Regions from separate parts of the Rhizobium sp. BK619 genome, predicted to be linked through region 1. Evidence: riboswitches for the same ligand, from Rfam matches in the RefSeq annotation. Region 1 holds a riboswitch; each other region holds the start of a gene.

Region 1 (9,793 bases):
ACGCTCGCCAATCTGCCGACACCACCGGAAAGCGTGCCGATCAACATGTTGATTCCGATCCCCGGCTCCAAACTCTCCGATGCCACGCCGGTCGATCCGATCGACTTCGTCCGGACCATTGCGCTCGCCCGTATCCTGATGCCGCGCTCGCATGTCCGCCTTTCGGCCGGCCGCACCGAGATGAGCGAAGAAACGCAGGCCCTTTGCATTTTCGCTGGGGCGAATTCCATCTTCGTCGGCGATACGCTGCTGACGGCCGACAATCCAGGCGAGGATCATGATGCGGCCCTCTTCCGTCGGCTGGGGCTGAAGCCGATGGAACTGGAGCCGTCGGCTTGAGTTCGCCAGCGCTCGCCAGCTACGAAGCGACATTGGCCGGCCTTGAGCGCCGATCGCGGAGACGCGCGCTCACCCCGCACCAAGGCGTGGATTTCACCTCCAACGATTATCTCGGGCTCGCCAATGCCCCCGGCGTGAAGGCAGCGATATCGGCTGCGATCGACAGGGGCGTGCCGGCCGGCGCCGGCGGTTCGCGGCTGCTCCGGGGCAATCACGCCGAACACGAAACACTCGAAGCGCAGGCGGCCGCGTTCTTCGGGGTTGAGAAGGTCCTCTATTTCGGCAGCGGATTTGCGGCCAATGTGGCGCTCTTCTCCACGCTCCCGCATCGCGACGACCTGATCGTCCATGACGCGCTGATCCATGCCAGCGCCCATGACGGCATCTCGGCCAGCAAGGCGCAGGCGGTTGCCGTGCCACACAATGATGTCGAGGCCTTCGAACAGGCGATCCGTCGCTGGCGCGAAGCCGGCGGGAAGGGGCGTCCCTGGATCGCGGTCGAGAGCCTCTATTCCATGGATGGAGACCAGGCGCCGGTCGCTGATCTTGCCAATCTCGCCGATTGGCACGACGGTTTCCTTGTCGTCGACGAAGCCCATGCCACCGGCGTGCTCGGGCCCAGCGGCCGCGGCCTTGCGTCAGGTGTCAAAAGCCGCGGCAATGTCGTGGTGCTGCATGCCTGCGGCAAGGCGCTCGGCGTCTCCGGTGCGCTTCTCGGCCTGCCTTATGTCCTCGCCGATTATATGATCAACCGTGCGCGCAATTTCATCTATTCGACCGCTCCCTCGCCGCTGATGGCGGCTGGCGTGCGCGAAGCCTTGCGCATGGTCGCCGACGAACCGGAGCGGCGCATGCGGCTGGAGCACCTCAAAAATTTCGCCGGCGAACAATTGTCCTCCCGGCTCGGCATCAGTCCCAGCGGTTCGCAGATCCTGCCGGTGATGATCGGGGACAATGCCCGCTCGCTCCGGATCGCCGACCGCATGCGGGCCGAAGGCTACGACATCAGGGCGATCCGGCCGCCGACCGTGCCGGAGGGGACGGCGCGGCTGAGGATTTCCATCACGCTGAATGTCGACGAAGAGCAGATTGCGGACATGGTGCAACGGCTGGCGACCGCGATCGAGGAGGAGAGGTCATGATGCCGCGCTTCGTTGTCTCCGGTACCGATACGGGTATTGGCAAGACAGTCTTTGCCGCCGCCCTGACCGGCGCGCTCGATGGCTATTATTGGAAGCCCGTCCAGGCGGGGCTCGAAGACGAGACCGACAGCGAGACTGTCGCGCGGCTCGGCGGCGTGCCGCGTGCGCGCATCCTGCCGGAAGCCTATCGCCTCGCCACGCCTGCCTCGCCGCATCTTTCGGCCCGGCTGGCTGGCGTTGCGATCGATCCGGAGAGGCTTGTGCCGCCGGTGATCGAGCGGCCACTGGTGATCGAGGGGGCAGGAGGGCTGCTCGTGCCGCTCTCGGACGACCTCGTCTTCGCCGATATATTTGCCCACTGGCAGATTCCGGTCATCCTTTGTGCCAGGACCTTGCTCGGCACGATCAACCATACGCTGCTCTCGCTCGAAGCACTGAAACATCGCAACATTCCGGTGTTCGGCATCGTCTTCATTGGTGAGCAGAACGAGGAAACGCAGCGCATCATCGTCAAGATGGGGGGTGTCCGCTCGCTCGGCCGGCTGCCCTGGCTTCAGAACGTCACTGCCGACGGACTTCGCCAAGCGTTCCGCGACAGTTTCGATCTCGCTTCCTTTACGCAGGTGTCTGCATGAACCGCTCCACCGTCTGGCACCCGTTCACCCAGCATGGGCTCGAACCGCCGATGAAACGCATCGTCTCGGCCGAGGGCGCCTATCTGATCGACGAGGACGGCAATCGCCTTCTCGATGCGATCTCGTCCTGGTGGGTCATCACACATGGCCATCGGCATCCGGCGATCATGGCGGCGATTCGCGCGGCGACAGAGGCCTATGACCAGGTCATCTTCGCCGAATTCTCGCACGAGCCTGCCGAACGACTGGCCGGGGGATTGATCGAGGTCGCGCCGGCGGGATTGAAGCATGTCTTCTATTCCGACAGCGGGTCGACCTCGGTCGAGGTGGCTCTCAAAATGGCGCTCGGCTACTTCCACAACATCGGCAGACCACGCGACCGGATCGTGGTGATGGAGCAAAGCTATCACGGCGACACGATCGGCACGATGTCAATCGGCGAACGCTGCGTGTTTAATGCCGCCTATGAACCGTTGCTCTTCGGCGTCGACCGGCTCGCCTTCCCGCAAACAGGTCATGAGCAGCAGTCGCTTGATATGTTCGAGAGCTTCTGCCGTTCGGGCCGCGTCGCAGCCCTTGTGATCGAGCCTCTGGTGCTGGGGGCGGGCGGCATGAAGATCTATGATGCCGGGGTGCTTGCCGGGCTCAAGGAAATCGCCGAACGACATGGCTGTCTGCTGATCGCCGATGAAGTAATGACCGGCTGGGGCCGGACGGCGACGATGTTCGCCTCCGAGCAGGCCGGCATCACACCCGATATCCTGTGCACGTCCAAGGGGTTGACCGGCGGCGCCCTGCCGCTCGCAGCCACTCTCTGCACCAGCGATATCTTCGACGCCCACCTCTCCACCGACAGGCGCAAGACCTTCTTCCATTCCAGCTCCTATACAGCGAACCCGATCGCTTGCGCAGCCGCTGTCGCCAATCTCAACATCTGGCGCCACGAACCGGTCGTTGAACGGATCGAAAATCTCGAAGCGCTGCATCGTCAGAAGCTCCGGCGATTTGAGGGCGATACGCGCTTCTCCAATATCCGGCAGGCCGGGACGATTGCTGCGCTCGACCTCGTCGCACCCGCGAGCGGTTATCTCGCCGAGGCCGGCCCGCGCATGCGGCGGTTGTTCCGTGAGCGTGGGCTGCTGATCCGTCCGCTCGGCAATGTCATCTACCTGATGCCACCCTATTGCGTGACGGCGGACGAGCTCGGCCGCGCCTATGACGCCATCGACGATGTCGCCTCGATCGTTCTTGGGAGTGTGGGCTGATGTCTGGCCGCTCCTCCCGCATGGTTGGCTTCGGGCATGCCGTGCCGGCGCGGCGTGTCGACAATGCCGAGATCGAGGCGCGCCTGGGTCTCGAAACAGGCTGGATAGAACGCCGCACCGGCATCCGCACACGCCACTGGGCCGAAGACGGCGAGACCCTGAGCGGCCTTGCCGCGAAAGCCGGACGAATTGCGCTCGACGATGCTGCAATTGCCCAAAGCGAGATCGCGCTGACGCTGCTTGCGACCTCGACGCCGGACCATCTCATGCCGCCCTCGGCGCCGCTGCTGGCCCACCGGTTGGGCCTCGAACGGTCCGGCGCGATCGATCTGGCCGGCGCCTGTTCGGGCTTTCTCTACGCACTCACCCTGGCGGATGGTTTCGTCCGCGCCCATGGCCGCGCCGTGCTGGTGGTCGCCGCCAATATCCTCAGCCGCCGCATCAATCCCGCCGAGCGGGCAAGTGCAGTGCTGTTTGCGGACGCGGCCGGCGCCGTCGTGCTGGCGCCGAGCACGAACGGGCGAAGCGGCCTCCTTGCCGCCGATCTCGCATCGGATGGTAGCGGCTATGGCCTGATCAACATTCCCGCTGGCGGCAGCAACCGGCCATTCTCTCCTGAGCTAAGGCCCGAGGATTTCCTGATGACTATGCAGGACGGCCGTGACGTCTTCTCCCGCGCCGTCGCCCTGATGACCGAAACCTCGAAGCGGGCGCTTGAAGAGGCGGGGATTGCCGCATCGGATGTCGACCAGTTCGTGCCGCACCAGGCCAACGCGCGCATATTCGACGCCGTCTCGGGCAACCTCGGCATCGCGCCGGAAAAAACCATCCGCACGATCGAGCGCTTCGGGAATTCGTCCGCCGCCACCATCCCGCTTTCCCTCTCGATAGCCAATGCCGAGCGGCGTTTCGCGGAGGGCGAGGCACTGTTGCTGACTGCCGCCGGGGCTGGCCTCATGGGCGGCGCTGCGGTCTGTCGCATGTAACCACAATGTCGAATCTGGAAGGAGCACAAATTGGAAAAATACGTGGGCGCGAAGCTGCATGGCATTCGAGTGACGGCCTCAAAGCTGAACTACCATGGGTCGATTACCATCGACGCGGACTTCTGCCGGGAGGTCGGCCTGAAACCGCTGGAATATGTGGAAATCTGGAACAAGATGTCCGGGGCCAGAATCAGCACTTACGTGCTCTATGGTGATCCCGGCTGCAAGTGCTGCATTCTCAACGGTGCGGCCGCTCGCACATGCCAGCAAGGCGATGAGATTATTATCGCATCCAGCGTCTTTTGCGAGTTCGATGAGATCATAAAGCTGCGGCCGCGCGTCTTGGTGTTCGGCGCCGGCAATGAGATTGTCGACAGAATTACTTACGAGGTCTTTCGCCGAGCGGACGGCTCTCCCGACATGTCGGTTACCACCGAACTTGCCAATAATGACTACGGATTTCCAGCGGCACTGACATCGAGCCGATCTTCGTAACGCGGTTGGGAATTGGGTTCTGGAATGGTGCCCCAGGGCTTGACGGAGCACCATTTCTCACAATAGCTTAAACCTATTCACCAGGGGGGTCCCGCCAAGGGGCTGAGATACTGCTGGTCGGATCGGCTTTGGCCGGCCGAGGCGCAGTGACCCGTTGAACCTGATCCAGTTCATACTGGCGTAGGGACGGTGCGAGCGCTGCGGCGGCGAGGGCGGGATTCCGTTCTTCGGATTCCGACGTGTTCTTCCATCATTCCAACTCTGGAACTGGGTCTCCAAACGTCAAACCTTGGAGCCTCGAACCATGAATATCGCAACCACCAAGCTCACCCCGGTCGTCACTACCGGCCCGCTTCCCGCCTCCACGAAAGTCCTCAAAGCTGGAACGATCCACCCGGACATCCGCGTGCCGATGCGTCAGATCGCATTGCATCCGACCTCCGGCGAACCGCCGGTCACCGTCTACGATTCCTCTGGTCCCTATACGGTAGAAGGCGCCGCGATCAGTATCGATGCCGGCCTGCCGCGCCTGCGCGAAAGCTGGATTGTCGCCCGCGGCGATGTCGAGGCCTATGAGGGCCGCATCGTCAGGCCGGAGGACAACGGCTTCGTGTCCGGCAGCCACCTGACGCCGGAATTCCCGATCCGCAACCAGCCTTTCAAGGCAAAGGCGGGCAGGGCCGTCACCCAGCTCGCCTATGCGCGAGCCGGGATCATCACGCCGGAGATGGAATTCGTTGCCATCCGCGAGAACCTCGGCCGGCAGGCGGCCAGCGAGCCGCTCATCCGCGACGGCGAAAGTTTCGGCGCCCATGTGCCGGATTTCGTGACGCCGGAATTCGTTCGGCGCGAAGTCGCGGAAGGCCGGGCAATCATTCCCGCCAATATCAACCATCCCGAATCCGAACCGATGATCATCGGCCGGAATTTCCTGGTGAAGATCAATGCCAATATCGGCAATTCCGCCGTCACTTCGTCGATGGCGGAGGAGGTCGAGAAGATGGTCTGGGCGATCCGCTGGGGCGCCGATACGGTCATGGACCTGTCGACCGGCCGCAACATTCACAACATCCGCGACTGGATCATCCGCAATTCGCCCGTGCCGATCGGCACCGTGCCGCTCTACCAGGCACTCGAAAAGGTAAACGGCATTGCCGAGGACCTCACCTGGGAGGTCTATCGCGACACGCTGATCGAGCAGGCCGAGCAGGGTGTCGACTACTTCACCATCCATGCCGGCGTGCGGCTCGCCTATATCCCGTTCACCGTCAACCGCGTCACCGGCATTGTTTCCCGCGGCGGCTCGATCATGGCCAAGTGGTGTCTGCACCACCACAGGGAGAGTTTTCTCTACGAGCATTTCGAGGAGATCTGCGACATCTGCCGCGCTTACGACGTTTCCTTCTCGCTCGGTGATGGCCTGCGCCCGGGATCGATCGCTGATGCCAATGATGCGGCGCAGTTTGCGGAACTGGAAACGCTCGGCGAGTTAACGAAAATCGCCTGGGCGAAGGATTGCCAGGTGATGATCGAAGGTCCCGGCCATGTGCCGATGCACAAGATCAAGGAAAACATGGACAAGCAGCTTGCGGTCTGCGGCGAGGCGCCCTTTTATACGCTCGGACCGTTAACCACCGATATCGCGCCGGGCTACGACCACATCACGTCCGGCATCGGGGCTGCGATGATCGGCTGGTTCGGTACCGCCATGCTCTGCTACGTGACGCCCAAGGAACATCTCGGCCTGCCGGACCGCAACGACGTCAAGGTGGGCGTTATCACCTACAAGATCGCCGCACATGCGGCCGATCTCGCCAAAGGCCATCCGGCGGCCCAGGTGCGTGACGACGCGCTGTCGCGCGCCCGTTTCGAGTTCCGCTGGGAGGACCAGTTCAACCTCTCGCTCGATCCGGAGACGGCGCGTTCGATGCATGACGAGACACTGCCAAAGGAGGCGCACAAGGTGGCGCATTTCTGCTCCATGTGCGGCCCGAAATTCTGCTCGATGCGGATTTCCCACGACATCCGCGCCGAAGCGCAGAAGGAGGGCCTGGAAGCCATGGCCGCCAAATACCGCAATGGCGGCGATCTTTACATGCCGGTCGCCGAAGCGGCGAAAACGCCAACCGGAGAATGACGATGCACATTCTCGTCAAGGGGGCCGGCGTTGCCGGCCTCACCGTTGCCTGGCAGCTCTACCGGCACGGTCTCCGGGTCAGTGTCACTGAACATGCCGACAAGGTCGGGGCCGGCGCTTCCGGCTTTGCCGGTGGCATGCTGGCGCCATGGTGCGAACGGGAAAGCGCAGAGGAGCCGGTACTGGCGCTCGGCCGTCTTGCCGCCGATTGGTGGGAGGCGGCATTGCCCGGCCATGTCCATCGCCGGGGAACACTTGTCGTGGCGGCCGGGCGCGATGCCGGCGAACTTGACCGCTTTTCCCGACGGACGGGCGGATGGGAATGGCTGGACGAGCAGGCGATCGCGGCTCTCGAACCTGATCTCGCAGGCCGTTTCCGTAGCGCACTATTCTTTCGACATGAAGCGCATCTCGATCCGCGACAGGCACTCTCGGGGCTGGCCTCCGGGCTCGAGGAAGCACGCATGCGTCTGACATTCGGCGTCACGCACAATGCTGACGTTGCCCATTATGATCGGGTGATCGACTGCACCGGAGCTGCCCAGATCGGCCAGCTGCCCGGATTGCGCGGCGTTCGCGGAGAGATGCTCTGCGTCGAAACGCGCGAGATAACGCTCTCTCGTCCCGTTCGCCTGCTGCATCCGCGCCACCCGATCTATATCGTGCCGCGCGAAAGACATCGCTTCATGATCGGGGCGACGATGATCGAAAGTGATGATACCGGCCCGATTACCGCGCGTTCGCTGATGGAGTTGCTGAATGCCGCCTACACGCTCAATCCTGTGTTCGGCGAGGCAAGGGTTACGGAAACCGGCGCGGGCGTTCGGCCGGCTTATCCCGACAATCTGCCGCGTGTGACGCAGGAGGGGCGCACCTTTCATGTCAATGGCCTCTACCGCCACGGTTTTCTGCTGGCGCCGGCCATGGCAGGCGAGGTGGCGCGGCTTCTTCTTGAAGAAGGCAAGAAATCGGTAAGGAGAGCGTCATGACCTTCATCATCAATGGCGAGGAACAGGAGGTCGCGGCCACGACGCTCGCAGATCTTCTTCTCGCTCTGGACTACGAAGGCGGATGGCTGGCAACCGCGGTGAACGGCGAGTTGGTGCACCGCGAGGACCGCGCCGATTTCAAGCTCGGCGAACGCGACCGCATCGAAATTCTCTCACCCATGCAAGGAGGCTGAGATGCTGAAACTTTATGATGTTGAAGTCCACTCCCGCCTGCTGCTCGGAACAGCCCGCTATCCGTCTCCAGCTGTCCTTGCAGAGGCGGTGAGGCGCTCGAAGACGGAGATTGTCACCGTTTCGCTTCGCCGCGAAACCGTCGGCGGCAAAGCGGGCGGCGCCTTCATCGAGCTGATCCGCGAGCTTGGCGTGCGCGTGCTGCCGAATACGGCCGGATGTCACAGCGTGCAAGAGGCCGTGCTGACGGCGAAGATGGCGCGCGAAGTCTTCGGCACCGATTGGATCAAGCTGGAAGTGATCGGCCATCACGATACGCTGCAGCCCGACGTCTTCGGCCTTGTCGAGGCGGCTCGCATTCTGACCGGCGAGGGCTTTCAGGTCTTCCCTTACACGACCGACGACCTCGTCGTCGCCGAAAGGCTGCTGGAAGCCGGCTGCCGCATCCTGATGCCCTGGTGCGCGCCGATCGGCTCCGCCATGGGACCGGTGAACCCGATGGCGCTGCGGGCATTCCGGGCGCATTTTCCGGATGTGCCGCTCATCGTCGATGCCGGCATCGGCCGCCCGTCTCATGCTGCCGCCGTCATGGAGTACGGTTATGATGCCGTTCTTCTCAACACCGCCGTTGCCGGCGCAGGCGATCCCGCCGCCATCGCCGAGGCCTTCGCCCTTGCCATCGATGCCGGCCGCCTCGCGCATGGCGCCGTACCGCTGGAGCCACGTGACATGGCCGTTCCATCCACGCCCGTCATCGGAAGGGCAGTTTTCTCATGAAGCTCGACCCCTTCTATCTCATCGTCGATAGCGCCGACTGGGTCGAACGTCTCGTGCCGCTGGGCGTCAAACTGGTGCAACTGCGCGTGAAGGATCGCCCGGACGAGATCCTGCGCCAGGAAATCCGTCGTTCTAAGGCCGTTTGCGCAGCGGCGAATTGCCAGCTGGTTGTCAACGACTACTGGAAACTGGCGATCGACGAGGGATGCGATTTCATCCATCTGGGCCAGGAAGATCTTGTGGAAGCCGACCTTGATGCCATTCGCAGAGCCGGCCTGAAACTCGGTCTTTCCACACATGATGAGGCGGAGCTCGAAACGGCTTTGGCTGCGAAACCTGACTATGTGGCGCTCGGCCCGATCTATCCCACCATTCTCAAGCAGATGAAATGGACGCCCCAAGGTCTGGAACGGATCACAGACTGGAAGAGGCGTGTCGCACCGTTGCCGCTGGTGGTGATCGGAGGGTTGAATGTCGACAGGCTACAGGGCGTATTCGACGCGAGCGCTGACACCGCGGCCGTTGTCACCGACATCACCTTGAATGCCGATCCCGAAGCGCGGACGCGCGAATGGATCGAACGCACGACACCGTGGCGTTAGGGAAGGTGCCACCACGACGCCGTGGCGCGCCCTCAGCTCACACGGGTATACAGCGGATGGTCGGTCGAGCCCTTGCATTTTTTACGACCGAATGTACGAGTTGACCGGCAACAAGAATCCGATCGTTGTCATCAATGTCTCGCACCGCTCTCCGCCGACGCACGCCATGAGGTGAAACACGTGCCCAAGTCCGGGCACGGCGACAAGGGCGGCCACAAGCGCTGATAGGGGCGC
Region 2 (9,793 bases), on a different contig from region 1:
TGAATGGTCATACGCAGCCCTCCCGACGGCTTGCTCGTTGCGGAATGGCGGCCTCCTCCAGCCCGAGTGCTATTCCGCCGACAGCATCTCAAGGAAGCCGCCGGCGATCAATAAAGCTATCACGTCGGTTGATAGGTTTTTCCTATCAAAGTTCCTCATCCTGCACGAGCACTCTGGCTTCGTGCAGCAAGGCCGAGACGAGCGGCGTGAAGGGCTCGCGATAGGGTGCCACAAGCCCGACCAGGTGATGCGCCTCCGGCTCGACGATCGGAATCATCCGGATTTCCACCGGAAAACCAAAAGATTTGGCGACATTGCGCGGCATGATGCTCGCCCAGCGGCCGGTTCGAACATGCGAGAACAGCACGATCATCGAATTGGATTCGAGCGTCGGATGCACCGTGGCACCGGCTTCGGTCAGGTGCCGATTGATAATTCGGCGGTTCTGCATGTCGGCGGTCAATAGACAAAGCCGAAGATCGCCGACTTCCTTCCAGGTCACATTGTCGCGATCGGAGAGCGGGCTGCCGGCGGCCGTGATCAGATGATAGCGCTCGGCATAGAGCGGAACACTGGTGACACGGCCGAGCGGCTCGTTTTCGAGATAGGTGATGCCGGCATCGATTTCGAGGTTTTCGAGCATGCTCAGCACCTGCAGCGAATTGCGCGAGACGATCGAGAAGGTGACGCCGGGATGCCGTTCCTGAAAGGGCGTGGTGATGCGCGAAAGCATGGCGAGCGCCGTCGGAATGGCGGCAAGGCGAATGTGGCCGGAAAGACCGCGGCGGGCGGCGCGCATCTCCTCGCGCATGGTGCGGGCGTCACCGACGATGCGCCGGGCCCATTCGAGCACGCGCTGCCCCTCCGGCGTCAACCCTTGAAAACGCGAACCGCGCTGCACCAGCATGACTCCGAGCTGATCCTCGAGCTGGCGGATCGCGGCCGAAAGCGTCGGCTGCGAAATCCCGCACTCCTCCGCAGCGCGGCCGAAATGCTTTTCATTGGCAAGGGCGATGAAGAATTCCAGCTTGTCGATCATCCGGTCTCCCGCGACATTTCGCGTCCGGCCTCATCTTCGACACAGCAACCGTGCTCCGCAAGGGAATGAATCAAGTTAAGGCGACGCGCTTTAACAGTTTTCCGCAGCGGGAAAAAGATCGAACAGCGATTCGAGGAAGGCAAGCACGCTGACATTGCCGATACTGTAATAAACCAGCCTGCCCTGACGGCGCGTATTGACCAGGCCTTCGAGCCTCAAACGCGCAAGCTGCTGCGACACCATCGCCTGCTGAATGCCGAGAATATTTTCGATTTCACCGACCGTCCGCTCCTGTTTCGCCAGGATGCAGAGGATCAGCAATCGGGTGTGATGCGCCAAAGCTTTCAGCAGATCGCTCGCTTCATGGGCTTTTCCAGCGAGTATGTGCAAGTCCTGGCCGGTCATCCCCGGCTCCGGTTTAGGCAACGGCATTCGATATCTCGGAAGGGAGGCGATTTGGTAGATCAGAACAATAGCATATTCGCACAAACGAATTGGTCAATAGTGATGAAATGCCAAAAAAGGTCCAAGTAAATCAGCAGATAAGCTGTCCGCCATTGATCTCGATCACCTGGCCGGTAATGTATCCCGAGAGTAAGGGAGCCGCCAGGAACAGATAGGCGGGAGCACAATCCTCGGCCGTGCCGAGCCGCTGCAGGGGGATGGATTTCTGGGTCTGGTCCAGCTTTTCTCTGGAGGAATAGCGCTCGTGGAAATCCGTTTCGATCGTTCCCGGCGAGACGCAGTTGACGCGGATGCCATCCGGGGCAAGTTCGCGGGCAAGCGCCTTGGAATAGGTCGCAACGAAGGCCTTCGAGGCCGAATAGATCGAGGAGCCGGGGCTGCCGCCGGTTAGTGCCGAGATCGAAACGGTGTTGACGACGGCAGCACCCTCGGCCGCCTTCAATGCCGGCAGCAATGCGCGCGTCAGCGCCACCACCGAGGTCTGGTTCAGCCGTATGACCGCCTCATATTCGGCATCCGTCAGCGTCGCAGCGGGAAAACGGCCGAGCATGGTGCCGGCATTGTTGACGAGCACATGCACCCTGTCGAAGAAAGCGAGAACATCTTCGGCAAATTGCGCCGCACCGCCGGCGGCGGAAAAATCGGCATGCAGCAGCAGCGCCCGTCTTTCCGATTCAGCCGTCAGCAGGAAATCCGGCAGGTCCCGCCCCGGCTTGCGCCCGGTATGGACGATCACCTTCGCGCCGCAATCCAGAAACTGCCGAGCGACTTCGAGGCCGATGCCGCGGCCGGCGCCGGTGACGACGACATTGCGATTTTCGAACAGTCTGGGATGAAACACGAAGCCGTCCTCCTCGGTTGCGTCACTTGCCCTTAACATATGAGCACACCGACCGAAAGAAAGGCAGGACTAAACAACGAGCTCGTTTTCGGTCTCCAGAAGCCGCGCACCCGGCCCTTCCTTGCCGAGCCGATCGCAGGGATTGCGCAGCGGACAGCTTTCGATCGACAGGCAGCCGCAGCCGATGCAGCCGGTCAGGCGGTCGCGCAGCAGACTGAGCCGATTGATTCGTGCGTCGAGATCGTCCTTCCATCGCGCCGACAGCGTCTGCCAATCGGCGACCGTCGGCGTGCGCCCCTGCGGCAGGGACTGGAACGCCGCCTGGATTTCCGAAAGCGGAATGCCGACACGCTGTGCAACTTTGATGATGCCGAGACGGCGCAGCACATCGCGCCCATAGCGTCGCTGGTTACCGCGGGAGCGGATGCTCGAGATCAAACCCTTGGTCTCGTAAAAATGCAGCGCCGAGACGGCAAGACCACTGCGTTCCGCCACTTCGCCGACAGTCAGCAGCTTGCCGAGCGGGGTTGCCGAAATACCATCCATCGCCTCTTGACCTCAATATTGGTTGAGGTTTTATATCCATTGCTTCTGCGGTCGTAAAGCCCGATCGATATTGCCGCCTGAGGCAGCAAGCTGCGGTCCCGTTCCCGGCAGGTACGGGCCCACCGAGGAACATCCGAGCGGGATCCCGCTCGGATGTTTCCCTCACATTAGAGCATGATGCCGAAAAGTGTGCGCGGTTTTCGGGCGACATCATGCTCTAACTCTTTAATTGAGAACAGGATTCAGATTTTAGGCCAACCGGGCCTAAAATCATCCTGTTCTAGAGCTATTCCGACCGTGCGGACGGGTTCGCAAATTTGCGGTTGCGGGAAGAAAACCCGGGTGATAGTTTCCGCCGAAATAACAGGGGAGCTCCGTATTGCCGGGGCTGAGATGTGAGGCGCAAGCCTCTGGACCCTTCAAAGCTGATCTGGGTAATGCCAGCGGAGCGAGGTTCAGATGTTCTCAGGCGCAAAAGTGTCACTTTATCCGATGTCCGGCAATGTCGTCGGCATCATTCGCGAAGCCGTCAAGGCGCTCGATCCCTATCGCGACCGGCTGGACATCGAGACCGAAATCAAACGCTGATGACATCGCCGCAACCATCGGATTCGCGCCTTGCCGCGCTCCGCGCCGCTCTCTACCGGGGGTTACCCGCCTTGCTCGCGGGCTGCGCCTTTTTGGCAGCATGGGAACTCTATGTCGATCTTTCCGGCATCAAGCCTTCCATCCTGCCGGCGCCTTCGCGCATCGTCATCCAGGGCTGGCTGAACCGTGAGGCGCTGATATCAAACACCTGGCCGACGCTTGGTGCGACACTCGGCGGTTTCGCGCTGTCGCTTGCCTTCGCCTTCGCCGCGTCGATCCTCATGGATTTCATGCCTTTCATGCGCCGGGCACTGCTGCCGATCTTCATCGCCAGCCAGACCCTGCCGCTTGTGGCGATCGCGCCGCTCGTCGTTTTATGGTTCGGTTTCGGCCTTTTGCCGAAGATCCTGCTGGTGGCGCTCGTCACCTTCTTCCCGCTGCTCGTCGCCCTGCTGCAAGGCTATGAATCGACCGACCGCGACATCGCCGAATTGCTGCATTCGATGAAGGCGAGCCGCTGGCGCGTTTTCCGCCTGGCACGGCTTCCCTCGGCGCTGCCCTATTTCTTCGCCGGCCTGAGAATCTCAATCACCTATGCCGTCGTCGGCGCGATCTTTGCCGAATATGCCGGCGCCGCGAGCGGCCTCGGCATTTATATCCTCAACGCCAAGAACAATTTCCGTCCCGATCTCGTGCTCGCCGCCGTCGTCGTCAGCGCCGTGCTGACCCTCTGCCTGTTCGGCCTGACGCTCGTCATCCAGCGCCTCCTCATGCCCTGGCAGCCCACCGCGGAGCGGCGCCGATGAGCGACAAGATGGTTGAGCTGCGCAATATCTCCAAGTCCTTCGACGGCATGCAGGTGCTCGGCGATATTTCGCTCAGCGTCGCCAACGGCGAATTCGTTTCGATTGTCGGCCCGTCCGGCTCCGGGAAATCGACGGTGCTGCGATTGCTGACACAGGCGCTTCGACCCGATGCCGGCAGCGTGCTTTTCAAGGGTGCGCCGCTGGAAGGGGCGCCGCATACTTTCGCCTTCATGCCGCAACGCGATGCGCTGATGCCCTGGCGCCGGATCATCGACAATGCGGCACTCGGCCTCGAGGTGCGGGGCATGAGCCGCCGGGCGGCCCGCGCCGCCGTGGCGCCGCTGTTCGATCGCTTCGGCCTTGCCGGTTTCGAACATCATTATCCCTCCGAACTATCAGGCGGCATGCGCCAGCGTGCCGCCCTGCTGCGCACCGTCGTTCAGACCCAGGACATGCTGCTGCTCGACGAGCCTTTCGGCGCGCTCGACGCGCTGACCCGCACGCAGATCCAGGAATGGCTGCAGGGCATGTGGACCGAACACCGCTGGACGGCGCTGCTGATCACCCATGATGTCCGCGAGGCCGTGTTCCTCTCCGACCGCATCTATGTGCTTTCGGCCCGCCCGGCGCGTATCATCCGCGAATTCCACGTTCCCCTGCCCCGCCCGCGAAGCCTTGCCGATCTCGGCTCGCCGGCGGCCCAGGCGATCGAAACCGAAATCCTGCAAACCCTGCTTCATCCGCTAGAACAGGATGATCTTAGGCCCATCGGCCCAAAATCTGAATCCTGTTCTGATTTAAAGAGTTAGAGCATGACGCCGAAAACCGCGCACACTTTCGGCACCATGCTCTAGAGACCTGAGGAGGTCATCATGCTGCTTCTCACCCGTCGCCAGACGATTCTCGCCGCCATCGCGGCAGGCCTTGCCGGCCGCCCGGCCTTCGCCCAGTCGGCGCCCGCAAAGGCTCGCATCGCGCTCGATTGGACGCCCAACACCAACCACATCGGTATCTATGTCGCCAAGGCGAAGGGTTTTTATGCCGCCGCTGGCCTCGATGTCGACATTCTACCCTATGCCGATACGAGTGCCGGAACGCTGGTCTCGAACGGCGTCGCCGACTTCGGCATCAGCAGCGAGATCGAGGCCATCACGCAGCGCGCCGGCGGCGGTGACGTGAAGATGGTCTACGGCGTCGTCCAGACCGAAACAGCGCGCCTGATCTTCAAGGGCGGACGCGACGACATCAAGAGCCCCAGAGATCTCGACGGCAAGACCTATGGCGGCTTCGGCGGCACCTGGGAGAGCGCGCTGATCTCCGCGATGATCCGCAATGATGGCGGCAAAGGAGAGGTCAAGACCGTCACGCTCGGCACCTCCGCCTACGAGGCGCTGGACAATGGCTCGATCGATTTCACCCTGGAGATCTATACCTGGGAAGGCGTCGCCGCCGAGCTGGAAAACCGGAAGATCGCCCGCTTCCACTATTCCGACTATGGCATTCCCGACGAGCAGACCACGGTCATCGTCTCCAGCGACACCTATCTCTCGTCCAATCGGGAAAATGCCCGCGCTTTCATTCAGGCGACGCGAAAGGGTTATGCCTATTCCGTCGATCATCCCGACGAAGCCTGTGCGCTGCTGATAGCAGAGAGCAACGGCGCGCTGATGAACGCCGAATTGGTGAAAGCTTCGCAGAAGGCACTGATCGAAGGACACTTCCTGAAATCCGAGGCCGGTGTGATCGGCACCCTCGATCCGGCCAAGGCCGATGCTATCGGCGGCTTCCTGGTCGAGAACGGCATCCTGGTCGATGCGAATGGCGCCGCACTCAAGGAGAAGCCGGACTTTTCCACCTATTATACCAACGACCTGCTGGCCTGAGCCAGCCCTGGCCTTGCCCGCCGCGGTGTTCCGCGGCAAAGTCTTGAGCTATAAGGCGAGGGACAGGATGCGACAGCAGGAGAGATTGGCCGGAGCGGACTTTCTGCGCGCGACGGCTTGTCTGCTGGTGCTTGCCCACCATCTCGCGCTCCGGCTGGATATGCGCAGAATTCCCGACGACCTGGGAACGGCTGCGCAGATCCTCCGCTTCGGCAATTTCGGCGTTGCCATCTTCTTCGTGCTCAGCGGCTTTCTTCTTGCTCATCCCTTCTGGCGCGCGCTCGACGGCGGCGGCGAGATGCCGAGCCTCCGCCATTACACGATCCGCAGGGCGGCGCGCATCGCGCCGGGCTTCTGGGTGGCCGCCACCGTCAGCTTCGTCCTCAGCCTGACACTGCTTGCCCTGCCGCTGACGCCGGAGCTTACACTTCGCTACGTCTCCGGGCTGCTGTTCATGAGCCAGTGGCATTGGCGCACGTTTTTTCCGGTCGAAGCCGACGGACCCCTCTGGTCCATTCCCTTCGAGGTCACCAGCTATGTGCTCCTGCCGGTCTGCTTTTTCCTGCTGTTTCGTTTGCCCCGCCTCAGGCAGCGGCCGCTGCTTGCGCGCTTCGCCTGGCTGTGCGTCATCGCAGGCGTCCTCCTCGCCCATCTGCTGATCCTCACCATCTTTCCGCTCGACGACATCGGACGCGGCTGGCAGTACGGCCTGCAGGGCGGGGCGAAGGAATGGATGCCGAGATATAATCCGATCGGCTTCTTTGCCATCTTCGCCCTCGGCGCGTGGGCCGCCGGCCTCGAGATCATGCTGAGAAGACGGTCCTCCTTCTGGTTCGATGCCGCAGCGCTGCTCACCCTCGCCGTTGCCGGCTACCGCCTCGTCATATCGCCGGGCGGCACCCCTGAAGCTTACGGCTGGCTCGATATCCCCTACGGCTTCCCGGTCTTTCCGCTGGCAATCGCAACGGCGCTCGTTTCGCTCTGCCATTCGCAGCGCCTGGGCAGGCTGCTCGACAATGCGCCCGTCCGCTACATCGCAAAGATCTCCTTCGGCATCTATGTCTGGCAGGAGATCATCCTGATATCGATCCAGAGGCTCGATCCTGGTTCGTTCGGCGTCTCCTCGGAAAATGTCGTCACCGGCTGGCTGCAGTCCTGCGGACTGGCGGCAGCGCTCGTCCTTCTCATCGCCAGCCTCAGCTACCACCTGCTGGAGAAACCGGCGATCGACCTCGGCAACCGGCTGACATCCCGCCAACCCAATCGGGCTACTCCTTTCAAAGTATAATCTTTGAATCGGCGCAACTACAGGCGTTAAGGTTAACGCGAAATACTCCCATTTTTGGCTTCTTTAGGGTTACGAATTTCTTTTTTATACCCATGACAAACGTTACGTGACCATGTATCTGTCTCCCGGTAGTTCAGTATCGCATCTAAACTTGTGGACCTTGCGTAATGAATGCTTTTACTTCGAAGACGAATTCACGCTTCGATCCGTCTCAGCGTCAGGACAAAACCAAGACCCTGGTTATCGCGAACTCCAACATTCGCCAGCCGGATAGCTTTTCACCTGTCGAAAGAAAGATGGCTGTGCGTCTGGGCGTGAAGCGGCTGTTCGATATCGTCGCCTCACTCAGCGCCCTCATCGTGCTGGCGCCGTTTTTTCTGGCGATCGCTCTCTTCATCAAACTCGATGATGGCGGCCCGGTCTTCTTTCGACAGATCCGCTGGGGACTGAACGGCCGGAAGATCATGGTCTTCAAGTTCCGCTCGATGCGCGCCGAAGATTGTGATCCGAGCGGCGTTCAGCAGACCGTCAAGGGTGACAGCCGAATGACCGGTATCGGCGCACTGCTCCGACGGACCAACATCGACGAGCTGCCGCAGCTTTTCAATGTCCTCATGGGCGAGATGTCGCTGGTCGGTCCGCGCTGCCATGCAATCAATATGCGTGCGGCCGGCAGACTCTACGAGGAACTGGTGCCGGACTACCACCAACGCCACATCATGCGCCCCGGCATCACCGGCCTGGCGCAGACGCGCGGCTGGCGTGGCCCGACGGCGCGGCCGTTGCAAGCCCGCGCCCGCATCGCCTGCGATATCTACTATGTCAGGAACTTCAGCCTGCTGCTCGACTTGAAGATTCTGCTGAAGACGCTCGTCATCGAGCTGCGTGGCGGCACCGGCTTCTGAGACGATCCGGCACGTCGGCAAAGCGGCCGCCTCTTTGTTTGAATCCGCCGACGGACATTGCCCGCCGAATCCCGAGAGATGAGCAGATACAAAAAAGGCGGCTGTTGAGCCGCCTTTTTCATTGAAAATCGATTGCGATCAATCCTGCTGGACGACGCCGCGCAGATGCGTCAGTTCCATGATGAAGTGTTCGAGCTTCGACTTGTGCTCGTGCAGCTCGGTATCTTCGAGTTCCTTGCGGGCGGCCTCGATGCGGCGGGTCAGTTCGTCCTTGTGGAGTTCCTCGACCGGTACCGCAGATTCGGCAAGCAATGTGCAGCCGGTCGGCAGGATATCGGCAAAACCGCCGAACACGACATAGTCCTGCTTCTTGCCGGAGGCCGAACGCACGCTCACGACACCCGGCTTGATCGTCGTCATCGTCGGCGCATGGTGCGCCATGACGGTCATTTCGCCTTCCGTCGCGGGGATGACGACCTCGGTCACCATCTCCGACAGCAGCAGACGCTCCGGCGAAACGAGCTCAAAGTTGAAATTGTCAGCCATCAGTGACTTACCTTCTCGGCTATGGCTTTCGCATCTTGCAATTGGGTCCCGCAGAACGGGCAGTGCATTATCGCTTGGTCGAGATAACCGAGACCTTCCTCGCTCTGGACCAGACCCACCACCATCATCAGCACGCCGTTATCGGCGCGATAGATGGTGGGCGCGGCTGGTTCCGGAAGATCCGCCACGACCCCTTTCAAGGAATCGCAGCAGAATATCTCGTCTAGCGCGTCGCTCATCAAGCAGCTGCGAGCTTCTTGGCCTTTTCGATCGCTTCTTCCATCGAGCCGACCATGTAGAAGGCAGCTTCCGGCAGGTGATCGTATTCGCCGTTGACGAGGCCCTTGAAGCCCTTGATCGTGTCTTCGAGAGCAACCAGCTTGCCCGGCGAGCCGGTGAAGACTTCGGCAACGAAGAACGGCTGCGACAGGAAGCGCTCGATCTTGCGGGCGCGGGCAACGGCAATCTTGTCTTCTTCAGACAGTTCGTCCATGCCCAGGATGGCGATGATGTCCTGCAGGGCCTTGTAGCGCTGCAGCGTCGACTGAACCTTACGGGCGACTTCGTAATGCTCTTCGCCGACGACCATCGGGTCGAGCATGCGCGAGGTCGAGTCGAGCGGGTCAACGGCCGGGTAGATGCCCTTTTCGGCGATCGAGCGCGACAGAACCGTCGTCGCGTCAAGATGCGCGAACGAGGTTGCCGGCGCCGGGTCGGTCAAGTCGTCGGCCGGAACGTAAATGGCCTGGACCGAGGTGATCGAGCCGGTCGTCGTCGTGGTGATGCGTTCCTGCATCTGGCCCATGTCGGTTGCGAGCGTCGGCTGATAACCGACGGCCGACGGGATGCGGCCGAGCAGAGCCGACACTTCGGAACCTGCCTGGGT
Region 3 (9,793 bases), on a different contig from region 1:
CCGCCGGCCATTTCGCGGCGCAGCGACACGGTGACGATCTCGGTTTTGGAGCGCGTGATGGCTTCGGTCAGGATCGCCGGCGAGGGATAACGCGCTGTTCCAAGGAGAAGGCGTGAGGCGATCTGGCTTCCGTAAAGATCAAGCATGCTCAGCCTCCCTGCATCGGGGTCAGGATTTCGATCCTGTCATTGTCGGTCAGCATATGCTCGTCGCGATCCTCGCGATGAACCAGTTCGCCGTTGACGGCGGTCGCCAGCCAGTCGCCCTCGTAATCGAGTGCGGCCAGAAGCTGCGAAAGCGTGGTGGCGGCGATTGTCTGGGCCTCGCCATTGATGATCAGCTGCATCGGTGTTCCTTTCTTCGGCTATTTGGAAAAAACGAGATCGGCGGCCTCGGCCGCCATGGTTGGCGCCAGCAGAAAACCGTGGCGATAAAGACCGTTGAAAACGACGACCTTCCCCTCCCGCACGACGCGCGGAAGATTGTCGGGCAGGGCAGGGCGGATGCCCGCGCCGGTTTCGACGACGGCGGCATCGGCAAAGGCCGGGTGCAGCGCATAGGCCGTGTTCAGCAGTTCCATCAGCGAACGTGCGGTGATCGGGCCGTCGGCATCGGTTTCGATCATCGTCGCGCCGACCATGAAAAACCCGTTGCCGCGGGGGACGATATAGACGGGAAAACGCGGATGCAGCAGGCGGACGGGTCGGGCGAGGCTGACCTCATCGGTATGGAGATAGAGCATTTCGCCCCGCACGCCGCGCAGATCGCGCTCTTGCCCGATGCGGGCAGCACCTGTGCAGTCGACAATATCGGAGAAATCGTCTTCGCTCGGATCCGTGTCGGTAAAGGTGATGCCGTTTGCCGACAGTTGTTCTTTCAATCCGCGCAACGCCTGACGCGGGTCCAGATGCGCTTCGCGTGGGAAGAACAGGCCGTGCCTGAAACGGGTGGCGAGCATGGGCTCGAGGGCGGCGATATCATCCTCTTCCACCCATTCGTAACCGGTCGTGCGGCTGGCAAACCGCTTCAGCTCGCCATGGTCGCGCGTCGAGGCAACGACCAGCGTGCCGTTGCGGACGACGCTGCCCGGCAGGATCGCTTCCCAGCGGTCGGCGGCATCGAGACCACGCGTCAGCACCGCCTCATCGGCACTTTCCCGCTCGCACCAGGGCGCCAGCATGCCGCCGGCGAGCCAGGAGGCGGCATGAGCGAAGTCCGGATGAGGATCGAAGACCGTCACATCGGCACCACGGGCATGCAATTCGCGGGCGACGGTGAGGCCGGCGACGCCGGCCCCTTTCACAAGCACGCGCATGTCATTCCGCCCCGTTGGCGTGGGTATCGATCGGCATATAGAGATCGCCGCCCTCACGGTATTTCGCCGCCATCGCATCCAGCCCTTCCTTTTGCACTTCGGCGCGGATGTCGTGCGATATGCGCATCGAGCAGAATTTCGGGCCGCACATCGAACAGAAATGCGCCACCTTGTGCGCTTCCTTCGGCAGGGTCTCGTCATGGAAGCTGCGGGCGGTGTCGGGGTCGAGCGACAGGTTGAACTGGTCTTCCCAACGGAATTCGAAGCGCGCCCGCGACAGGGCGTCGTCGCGCAGGCGGGCGGCCGGGTGCCCCTTGGCAAGGTCGGCGGCATGGGCGGCGATCTTGTAGGTGATGACGCCGGTCTTGACGTCGTTGCGATCGGGCAGGCCAAGATGTTCTTTCGGGGTGACGTAGCAGAGCATGGCCGTGCCGAACCAGCCGATCATCGCCGCGCCGATGCCGGAGGTGATGTGATCGTAGCCCGGCGCGATATCCGTCGTCAGCGGTCCGAGCGTGTAGAAGGGCGCCTCGCCGCAGACGGCGAGCTGCTTGTCCATGTTTTCCTTGATCTTATGCATCGGCACATGGCCAGGTCCCTCGATCATCACCTGGCAATCCCTGGCCCAGGCGATTTTCGTCAACTCGCCCAGCGTTTCGAGTTCGGCAAATTGCGCCGCATCATTGGCATCGGCGATCGAGCCGGGGCGAAGGCCGTCGCCGAGCGAGAAGGAGACGTCATAGGCCCGGCAGATATCGCAGATTTCCTCGAAATGCTCGTAGAGGAAGCTTTCGCGGTGATGATGCAGACACCACTTGGCCATGATCGAACCGCCGCGCGAGACGATGCCGGTGACGCGATTGACGGTGAGCGGGATGTAATGCAGCCGGACACCGGCATGGATGGTGAAATAGTCGATGCCCTGTTCGGCCTGCTCGATCAGCGTATCGCGATAGATCTCCCAGGTGAGGTCTTCGGCGATGCCGCCAACCTTTTCCAGCGCCTGGTAGAGCGGCACCGTGCCGATCGGCAGCGGCGAATTGCGGATGATCCATTCGCGGATATTGTGGATGTTGCGGCCGGTCGACAGATCCATCACCGTATCGGCGCCCCAGCGGGCAGCCCAGACCATCTTCTCGACTTCCTCAGCCATCGATGAGGTGACGGCGGAGTTGCCGATATTGGCGTTGATCTTCACCAGAAAGTTCCGGCCGATGATCATCGGTTCGCTTTCGGGATGGTTGATGTTGGCCGGGATGATCGCCCGGCCGGCGGCGACCTCCCGGCGGACGAATTCCGGCGTCACGTGATCGGGAATATCGGCGCCGAAGCTCTCGCCGTCACGCACCAGGGCTTCGGCCTTCGCCTTGCGGCCGAGATTCTCGCGAATGGCCACAAACTCCATCTCCGGCGTGATGACGCCGGCCCGTGCATAGGCGAGCTGGGTGACGGCTTTGCCGTCCTTGGCGCGCAGCGGCCTGCGCCGCCCCGGAAATTCCGGCGTCAGCCGGTCGCCGCTGACAAAGCCGTTATCTTCGGGGCGGACATGGCGGCCGTCATAGGCTTCGACGTCGCCGTGGGCCAGCACCCAGTCGCGGCGCAGTGGGAAAAGGCCCTGCTCGATGCGGATCTCCGCACCTTCGATCGTGTAAGGGCCGGAGGAATCATAGACGATGACAGGCGGTTCGCCGGCGGTCGGATGGACGCTGATTTCGCGCATCGGCACGCGGATATCGCCATGGATATCTCCCGGAATGTGGATCTTCCGCGATGCCGGCAGCGGGCCGGTGGTGACGGTCGGGGTGAGATTCTCTACGGCAATGGTCATGGTTTGAGGCTCCAAGTTGTAAGTTGGAGACCCAGTCAATCAGCCGGAATGATGGAAAGACGCCGGCACGGATTCCACGCGTGAATCCGCAGCCTTCGAGCGCTTGCACCGTCCCTACGCCAGTATGAACTGGATCAGGTTCAACGGGTCACTGCGCCACAACAGGCTAAGCCTTATTGTCCAGCAGTATCTCAGCCCCTTGCGGGACTCCCCTGGTGAATGCCGACAGTCGTAAAGCGCGGTCGCTGGTTGTGTCAAGCTTACAGCTTTGTCGTTTCCGTAGATCGTCTGTCTCGAGCCTGTTGCGTTACCGATCGAACTGCGGCAAATGTCAACTCACTCAACGTCAGGTGGATTTATGTCGTTTCGGATTGAACGTCTTACGCTAGAACATCTCCATGGCGCCGCCAGTGTGCTGGTCAGTGCCTATTCGGGACCTCCGTGGAACGAGAACTGGTCGCTTGAAGCGGCGTTTGAAAATGTAAACACCGTGCTTGAAACGCCGAAATCCATTGCGCTTGCGGCCTTTGACGAAGGCAAGGTACTGGGGATCGCGCTGGGCATACGACAGCGCCGCCATGCCGGTCCGGTCGTTTATCTTGATGAGCTGTCGGTGCTGCCCGAAGCCCAAGGCGCGGGAATAGGGACCGCGCTGCTATCAGCAGTTTTCGAAACAGCAAAGGCCGAGGGATGCAACAGCGTCTGGTTGGTCTCGCAGCGAGAAGGTGCGTTGTCGACATTTTATCAGCGCTGCGGGTTCGCCATCGGCAGCAACCTCGGCCTCTACTCCAAATCGAGTGCGTAGCGGTTAGGGCTGTATTGGTTTGCCATAGCTTGAGGGCAAGCGGAAGAATTCGAGCCTCGTCAGCTGGCGTCGGGTCGATCGGCGCGGGACCCCGCACCTCGTGTGTGTCAAGCCTCACCTGCTGCTGGGAACTCCATAGCCCCCCCCTGTCGGAGTGATGATCGTGATTGCCTCTCCGTCGCGAAGTCGCGTCTGTGCGCACCCCGGAAGGATTTCGATTTGTCGGTCGAGGCGGCGAATACGGTTTTCGCCTGTTTCTCCCGCTTCCCCGCCAGCGAGCCCAAACGGCCTCACGATACGATGGCCGGACAGGATCGCGCAGTCCATCGCGCGCCGAAAACGGATCGTGCGGCTGGTGCCGTCTCCCCCATTCCAGCGACCTCTGCCCCCCGAACCTCCACGTATGTGGAAATCCTCAAGCACGACGGGAAAGCGCAATTCGAGGATTTCCGGATCGGTTAGGCGTGAATTCGTCATGTGGGAATGGACACCGGCAGCGCCGGCAAAACCTTCGCCCGCCGGCGCGCCCGAGCAAAGCGTTTCGTAATACTGGTGCGCCTCATCACCGAAGGTCAGATTGTTCATCGTGCCTTGCGACGAGGACAACATCCCGAGCGCGCCGAAGAGACAATTGGTGACGGCCTGGCTCACCTCGACGTTTCCAGCGACGACCGCTGCAGGGCGGCGGGGAGCAAGCATCGACCCTTCAGGGACGATGATTCTGATTGGCCGCAAGCAGCCAGCATTCATCGGGATACGGTCTTCCACCAGAACACGGAAGACATAAAGGACTGCCGCACGCGTGATCGGTTCGGGCGCATTGAAATTGTCCGGCTGCTGCCCCGATGTCCCGGTAAAGTCAACAGTAGCCTCGCGTTTTACACGATCGATGCTGACGCGGACCTTTATCGCGCATCCTTGGTCCATCGGATAGGTGAACTCGGCATCATCGAGACGGGCGATCAACCGGCGGACGCTTTCCGCAGCATTGTCCTGCACATATCCCATATAGGCCTCCACGACATCGAGGCCGAATTCCGCCACCATCTTTCGCAATTCGTCGGCACCCTTCTGATTGGCGGCGATCTGGGCCCTGAGGTCCGCGACGTTCTGATCGGGATTGCGAACAGGGTAGGGTGCTTTCGTCAGCAATTGGGTCAGTTCCGTCTCCCGAAACCGGCCCTGGTCGACGAGCTTGAAATTGTCGATATAAACGCCCTCCTCGTCGATGGTCCGGGCGTTCGGCGACATTGATCCCGGAGCGGTGCCACCAATATCGGCGTGATGGCCACGGGATGCGACCCAGAACAGGATGTTCTGCACCGCGTGGTCGAAGATCGGAGTGCAGACGGTGATATCGGGCAGGTGCGTGCCACCATTATAGGGCGCGTTGATGGCAAAGACGTCTCCAGGGTGGATGATCGGGTTGCCCGCGATGATCGCTTCCACCGACCGGTCCATCGATCCGAGATGTACGGGAACGTGAGGCGCATTGGCGACAAGCGCGCCATGGCGATCGAAGACCGCACAGGAGAAGTCGAGGCGCTCCTTGATGTTGACGGAGGAGGCCGTGTTCTGCAGCGTGAAGCCCATCTGCTCCGCAATCGACATGAAGAGGTTGTTGAATATCTCAAGCATGACCGGATCGGCGCCAGTCCCGAGAGCAGCCGACCGCAATTTGGCGGCTCTGCGTTCGAGTACGATGTGGTCCCGCGCTGTCAGCGTGGCCGTCCATCCGTTCTCGACGGTAATGGTCTGATTGGGTTCGATCAACAGGGCCGGACCGGTGATCCTCTGACCAGAGGAAAGCTTCTCACGCCGATAGATGGGGGCGTCGTGCCATTCCCCCTCGGAAAAGAACCGTGTTTGGGCTAAGGGCTGTGGATCGATAGCGTGTGCGACCGGGTCTGCCAACAACTCGACGTGCCGTCCGCCTCCGACTGCCTCGGTGACGAGCGTTTCGACGATCAGCGGCTTGTTGTGGTCGACAAATCCGAAGCGAGATTCATGCGCGGCATCGAATCTCCTTTTCAGGGTATCGCCGTTGAAGTCGCTGATGGTGATCTCGCCTTTTTCTGCTTCGATGCGGGCAGCACTGATTTCCAGCGCAGCGTCGGCACCGGCATAGCGGATAAGGAGCCGCAGATTGACGGCGATTTCCTTGGCGTCGACCCCTTGTTCGCCGACCTCCCGGATTGCTTCCTCGGACAAGGGCTGAGCAGCCGCAGCGATTGCGTCAATGTTGTCCGCAGACAGAGGGAGATCGAGTGAGACCTGGCGCATGGCGCGGATTTCGGCAAGCCCCATGCCGTAGGCGGAAAGCAGGCCGGAAAAGGGGTGGACAAGCACCTTGGTCATGCCGAGCGCATCGGCGACCATGCATGCGTGCTGGCCGCTGGCCCCACCAAACGCATTCAACGCATAACCGCTGACATCATATCCGCGCGCGATGGAGATCTTCTTCACGGCTTCTGCCATGTTCGCGACGGTGATCTTGAGGAACCCGTCGGCCACTTCCTCGCCGCTGCGCCCATCGCCGATTTCCGCGGCGAGTTCATCGAAGGCAGCCTTGACCGCGGGATAGTCCAGGGGTTGATCCTGGTTTTCGCCGAAGATCGCCGGGAACATGTCAGGAATGAGTTTGCCGACCATGATATTGGCATCCGTGACGGCAAGCGGGCCGCCTTTGCGATAGCCTTTCGGTCCAGGGTTGGCGCCGGCGGATTCAGGGCCGACGCGGAAACGCGCACCGTCGTAGCGCAGAAGCGAGCCGCCGCCGGCAGCGACGGTATGGATCTGCATCATCGGTGCACGCATCCGCACGCCGGCGACCTGGGTTTCGAACGTCCGCTCATATTCTCCAGCGAAATGCGCAACGTCCGTCGAAGTGCCCCCCATGTCGAAGCCGATCACTTTTGCGAAACCGGCCTCCGCGCCGGTCTGGGCTAGCGCGACCACGCCACCGGCAGGTCCCGACAGAATGGCGTCCTTGCCCTGGAACAGACTGGCGGCGGTCAATCCGCCGGCGGATGTCATGAAGATCAACCGGGCTCCAGTTCGCTCGAGATCCAGTTCTTCAGCCACCTGCGCCACATAGCGGCGAAGGATCGGCGACAGATAGGCGTCGACGACCGTCGTGTCTCCGCGACCGACGAATTTGACCAGCGGCGAAACCTCATGACTGACCGAAATCTGCGAAAAATCCATTCCGCGGGCGATCGCGGCAATTGCCCGCTCGTGGGCAGGGTAGCGATAGGCATGCATCAAGACGATAGCGAGGGATTTGAACCCGCGGGCGATGATCTCTTCGAGGGCTTTGCGGACTTCCGTTTCGTTCAACTCCTTCTCGACCTCGCCGTCGGCGAGAACCCGCTCGTCGATTTCGGCGACGAAGCCATAGAGAAGGTCGGGTTTGACGATATGTTTGGCGAAAATATCGGGTCGCGCCTGATAGCCGATCTCCAACGCGTCGCGGAAGCCGCGAGTGGTCATGAGAGCCGTTGGCTCTCCTTTGCGCTCCAGCAGGGCATTGGTCGCAACCGTGGTTCCCATGCGGACCTCGCCGATTGCACCAACTGGTATCGGGTCATTGGCATCGAGCTTCATCAAAGCTCTGATGCCGGCAACAGCTGCGTCCCGGTAGGCACTCGGATTTTCGGAAAGCATCTTGCGGGCGTGCAACTGGCCTGCGGGATCGCGTCCGATGACATCGGTAAACGTGCCGCCGCGATCGATCCAGAAATCCCAATGTGATTGACTCATGACTCATCCATCCGCGCGAAATGCACGGTCCTTGTTTCTTTGATCGTGGAAGAAGAGTGGACTGCAGCGGCTTGCCGCAGTCCACCGATAGGATCAGTCGGCCGCCAGTTCCTTGCCCTTCGTTTCGGGCAGCGCGAAAGCTGCGACGATGACCAGCATGTATGCGATAACCGCGAAAATGGCTATCGCCTTGCCAAGCGGCATGGAAGCCGTCGCAATGCCGACCAGCGTCGGGTTTAAGGCGGCGACGCCGCGACCGAAATTATAGGTGAAGCCCTGGCCCGCCGCGCGAGTGCGGGTTGGGAAATTCTCCGTGAGAAAGGCTCCCATTCCGGCGAAGATGCCGGAAGCGAAGAAGCCTAGCGGAAAACCGAGAAACAGCATCAGCGTATTGTTGATCGGCAAGTAGGTGTAGACCACGACGGTCACCATCGCGCCGATGGCGAACAACATGAACTTTTTGCGGCGGCCGATGATGTCGGACAAATAGGCGCCCGTGACATAACCGAAGAATGAACCGACGATGATGACGGCGAGATAGCCGCCGCTGCCTATGACACTCAATTGCCGTTCTGACTTCAGAAAGCTCGGGAGCCAGGTAGCGATCGCATAATAGCCGCCTTGCGCACCGGTGGTCATCAACGACAGCAGCATGGTGCGGCCGATCATCGAGGGGGCGAAGATTTCGGTAATGCGCACAACCTCGCCAGAGGCTTTCAGGTTTTTCCGCGAGGTGATGTACACCTCGGGTTCCTGGATGAACCGGCGCACGATGATGGCGAGAATGGCCGGTGCGAGCCCAGCCCAGAACAGCCCGCGCCAAGCCTCCTCCTGCGGCATCAGGCTGAACAGGACGGTCGACAGCAAAACGGCTGCGCCCCAGCCGACGGACCAAGCACTCTGGACCATGCCGACCGCTTTGCCGCGATGCTTTGCCGCAATGACTTCGGCCATCAGCACCGCGCCGGCCGACCATTCGCCACCGAAACCAAGCCCCATCAGTGCACGGCATACGAGAAGCTGCTCGAAATTCTGTGCAAAACCGCTGAAGAAGGTGAACACGGCGAACCAGATCACGGTGATCTGCAATGTGCGCACCCGCCCGAACCGGTCGGCGAGAATGCCGGCAAACCATCCACCCAGCGCGGACGCAAGAAGCGTCACCGTGGCGATGATGCCGACATCAGTGTTGGAAATCGCCAGCGTGGCAATGATCGCCGGTATTGCGAGACTGTAAATCTGGACGTCGAAGGCATCCAGCGCGTATCCGGAAAAGCAAGCCCAAAACGTGCGCCTCCCCGGTTGCGTCAGTTCACCATACCAACCGCGCTGCTCGTGGCGCGTGGAGACTGCGAAATTGTCTGTCATGCTATTCCCCTTTTCGTTCTTGAGTCTGTCATTATCCCGCGGTTTTCCCAGTTTTTATTGGCGGGTGTCATTGCTCCATCTAGAAGGCGACGAGAGCGGCGTTCGGCTTGTCCGTCACCAGCATGCAGCCGGGCGCGTGCGTGATCGCAAATTTCAGGCGCGCAGCCTCGATGATGGCTTGCGGCGTTACCCCGCATGCCCAGAAAACGGGCAGTTCATCGGGCATGATGCGTGTTGGATCGCCGTAGTCTGGCTGCTCGATGTCCACGATCCCGATGGACGCGGGCAAGCCGATGTGGATGGGGGCGCCGTGCACCGCCGGCATTCTCGACGTGATCTGGACCGCGCGGATAGCGTCGGCTGGAACGAGCGGTCGCATGGACACGACCATCGGACCTGAAAAGGGTCCTGCCGGGACACATTCGATATTGGTCCGGTACATCGCGACATTATGCCGTTCTGCAACGTGGCGAAGCTTTATTCCGTTTGAGATCAGCGCTTCTTCAAATGAAAAGGAACAACCGATGGCGAAGGCGACCAGATCGTCGCTCCACAGATCCCTGATATTCGTTGGTTCGTCCGCCAACACTCCGTCTTTCCAGACCCGATATCTCGGCACGTCCGTTCGGACATCGAGGTCGAGACCTAGTTCCGGAATACGAGGTGATCCCTTCTCCGAGATTCCCACCACCGGACATGCTTTGGGGTTGCGCAC

The links. Region 1 has a riboswitch for thiamine pyrophosphate ahead of thiC (phosphomethylpyrimidine synthase ThiC). Riboswitches for the same ligand answer to the same signal wherever they lie in the genome.
Region 2: another riboswitch for thiamine pyrophosphate. It lies ahead of FHX14_RS33355 (HMP/thiamine-binding protein); the one in region 1 lies ahead of thiC (phosphomethylpyrimidine synthase ThiC).
Region 3: another riboswitch for thiamine pyrophosphate. It lies ahead of thiC (phosphomethylpyrimidine synthase ThiC); the one in region 1 lies ahead of thiC (phosphomethylpyrimidine synthase ThiC).

Annotation. Positions count from the first base shown of each region.
Region 1 covers NZ_JACIBH010000015.1:199,606-209,398, forward strand. The annotation lists gene bioB (biotin synthase BioB) at 1-339, shown strand, start outside; gene FHX14_RS27110 (8-amino-7-oxononanoate synthase) at 336-1,481, shown strand; gene bioD (dethiobiotin synthase) at 1,478-2,116, shown strand; gene FHX14_RS27120 (adenosylmethionine--8-amino-7-oxononanoate transaminase) at 2,113-3,381, shown strand; gene FHX14_RS27125 (beta-ketoacyl-ACP synthase III) at 3,381-4,367, shown strand; gene FHX14_RS27130 (aspartate 1-decarboxylase) at 4,398-4,862, shown strand; TPP riboswitch at 4,935-5,067, shown strand; gene thiC (phosphomethylpyrimidine synthase ThiC) at 5,167-6,999, shown strand; gene thiO (glycine oxidase ThiO) at 7,002-7,988, shown strand; gene thiS (sulfur carrier protein ThiS) at 7,985-8,182, shown strand; gene FHX14_RS27150 (thiazole synthase) at 8,184-8,957, shown strand; gene FHX14_RS27155 (thiamine phosphate synthase) at 8,954-9,559, shown strand.
Region 2 covers NZ_JACIBH010000002.1:352,052-361,844, reverse strand. The annotation lists gene FHX14_RS05125 (formate dehydrogenase subunit gamma) at 1-11, opposite strand, end outside; gene FHX14_RS05120 (LysR family transcriptional regulator) at 146-1,039, opposite strand; gene FHX14_RS05115 (metalloregulator ArsR/SmtB family transcription factor) at 1,130-1,471, opposite strand; gene FHX14_RS05110 (SDR family oxidoreductase) at 1,575-2,345, opposite strand; gene soxR (redox-sensitive transcriptional activator SoxR) at 2,415-2,891, opposite strand; TPP riboswitch at 3,247-3,360, shown strand; partial or broken gene FHX14_RS33355 (HMP/thiamine-binding protein) at 3,351-3,467, shown strand; gene FHX14_RS05095 (ABC transporter permease) at 3,479-4,285, shown strand; gene FHX14_RS05090 (ABC transporter ATP-binding protein) at 4,282-5,094, shown strand; gene FHX14_RS05085 (ABC transporter substrate-binding protein) at 5,158-6,168, shown strand; gene FHX14_RS05080 (acyltransferase) at 6,236-7,456, shown strand; gene FHX14_RS05075 (sugar transferase) at 7,624-8,361, shown strand; gene FHX14_RS05070 (F0F1 ATP synthase subunit epsilon) at 8,500-8,907, opposite strand; gene FHX14_RS05065 (hypothetical protein) at 8,907-9,146, opposite strand; gene atpD (F0F1 ATP synthase subunit beta) at 9,146-9,793, opposite strand, start outside.
Region 3 covers NZ_JACIBH010000014.1:233,673-243,465, reverse strand. The annotation lists gene FHX14_RS26065 (thiazole synthase) at 1-146, opposite strand, end outside; gene thiS (sulfur carrier protein ThiS) at 149-346, opposite strand; gene thiO (glycine oxidase ThiO) at 365-1,315, opposite strand; gene thiC (phosphomethylpyrimidine synthase ThiC) at 1,317-3,143, opposite strand; TPP riboswitch at 3,237-3,367, opposite strand; gene FHX14_RS26045 (GNAT family N-acetyltransferase) at 3,502-3,948, shown strand; gene FHX14_RS26040 (hydantoinase B/oxoprolinase family protein) at 4,063-7,710, opposite strand; gene FHX14_RS26035 (MFS transporter) at 7,804-9,078, opposite strand; gene FHX14_RS26030 (putative hydro-lyase) at 9,158-9,793, opposite strand, start outside.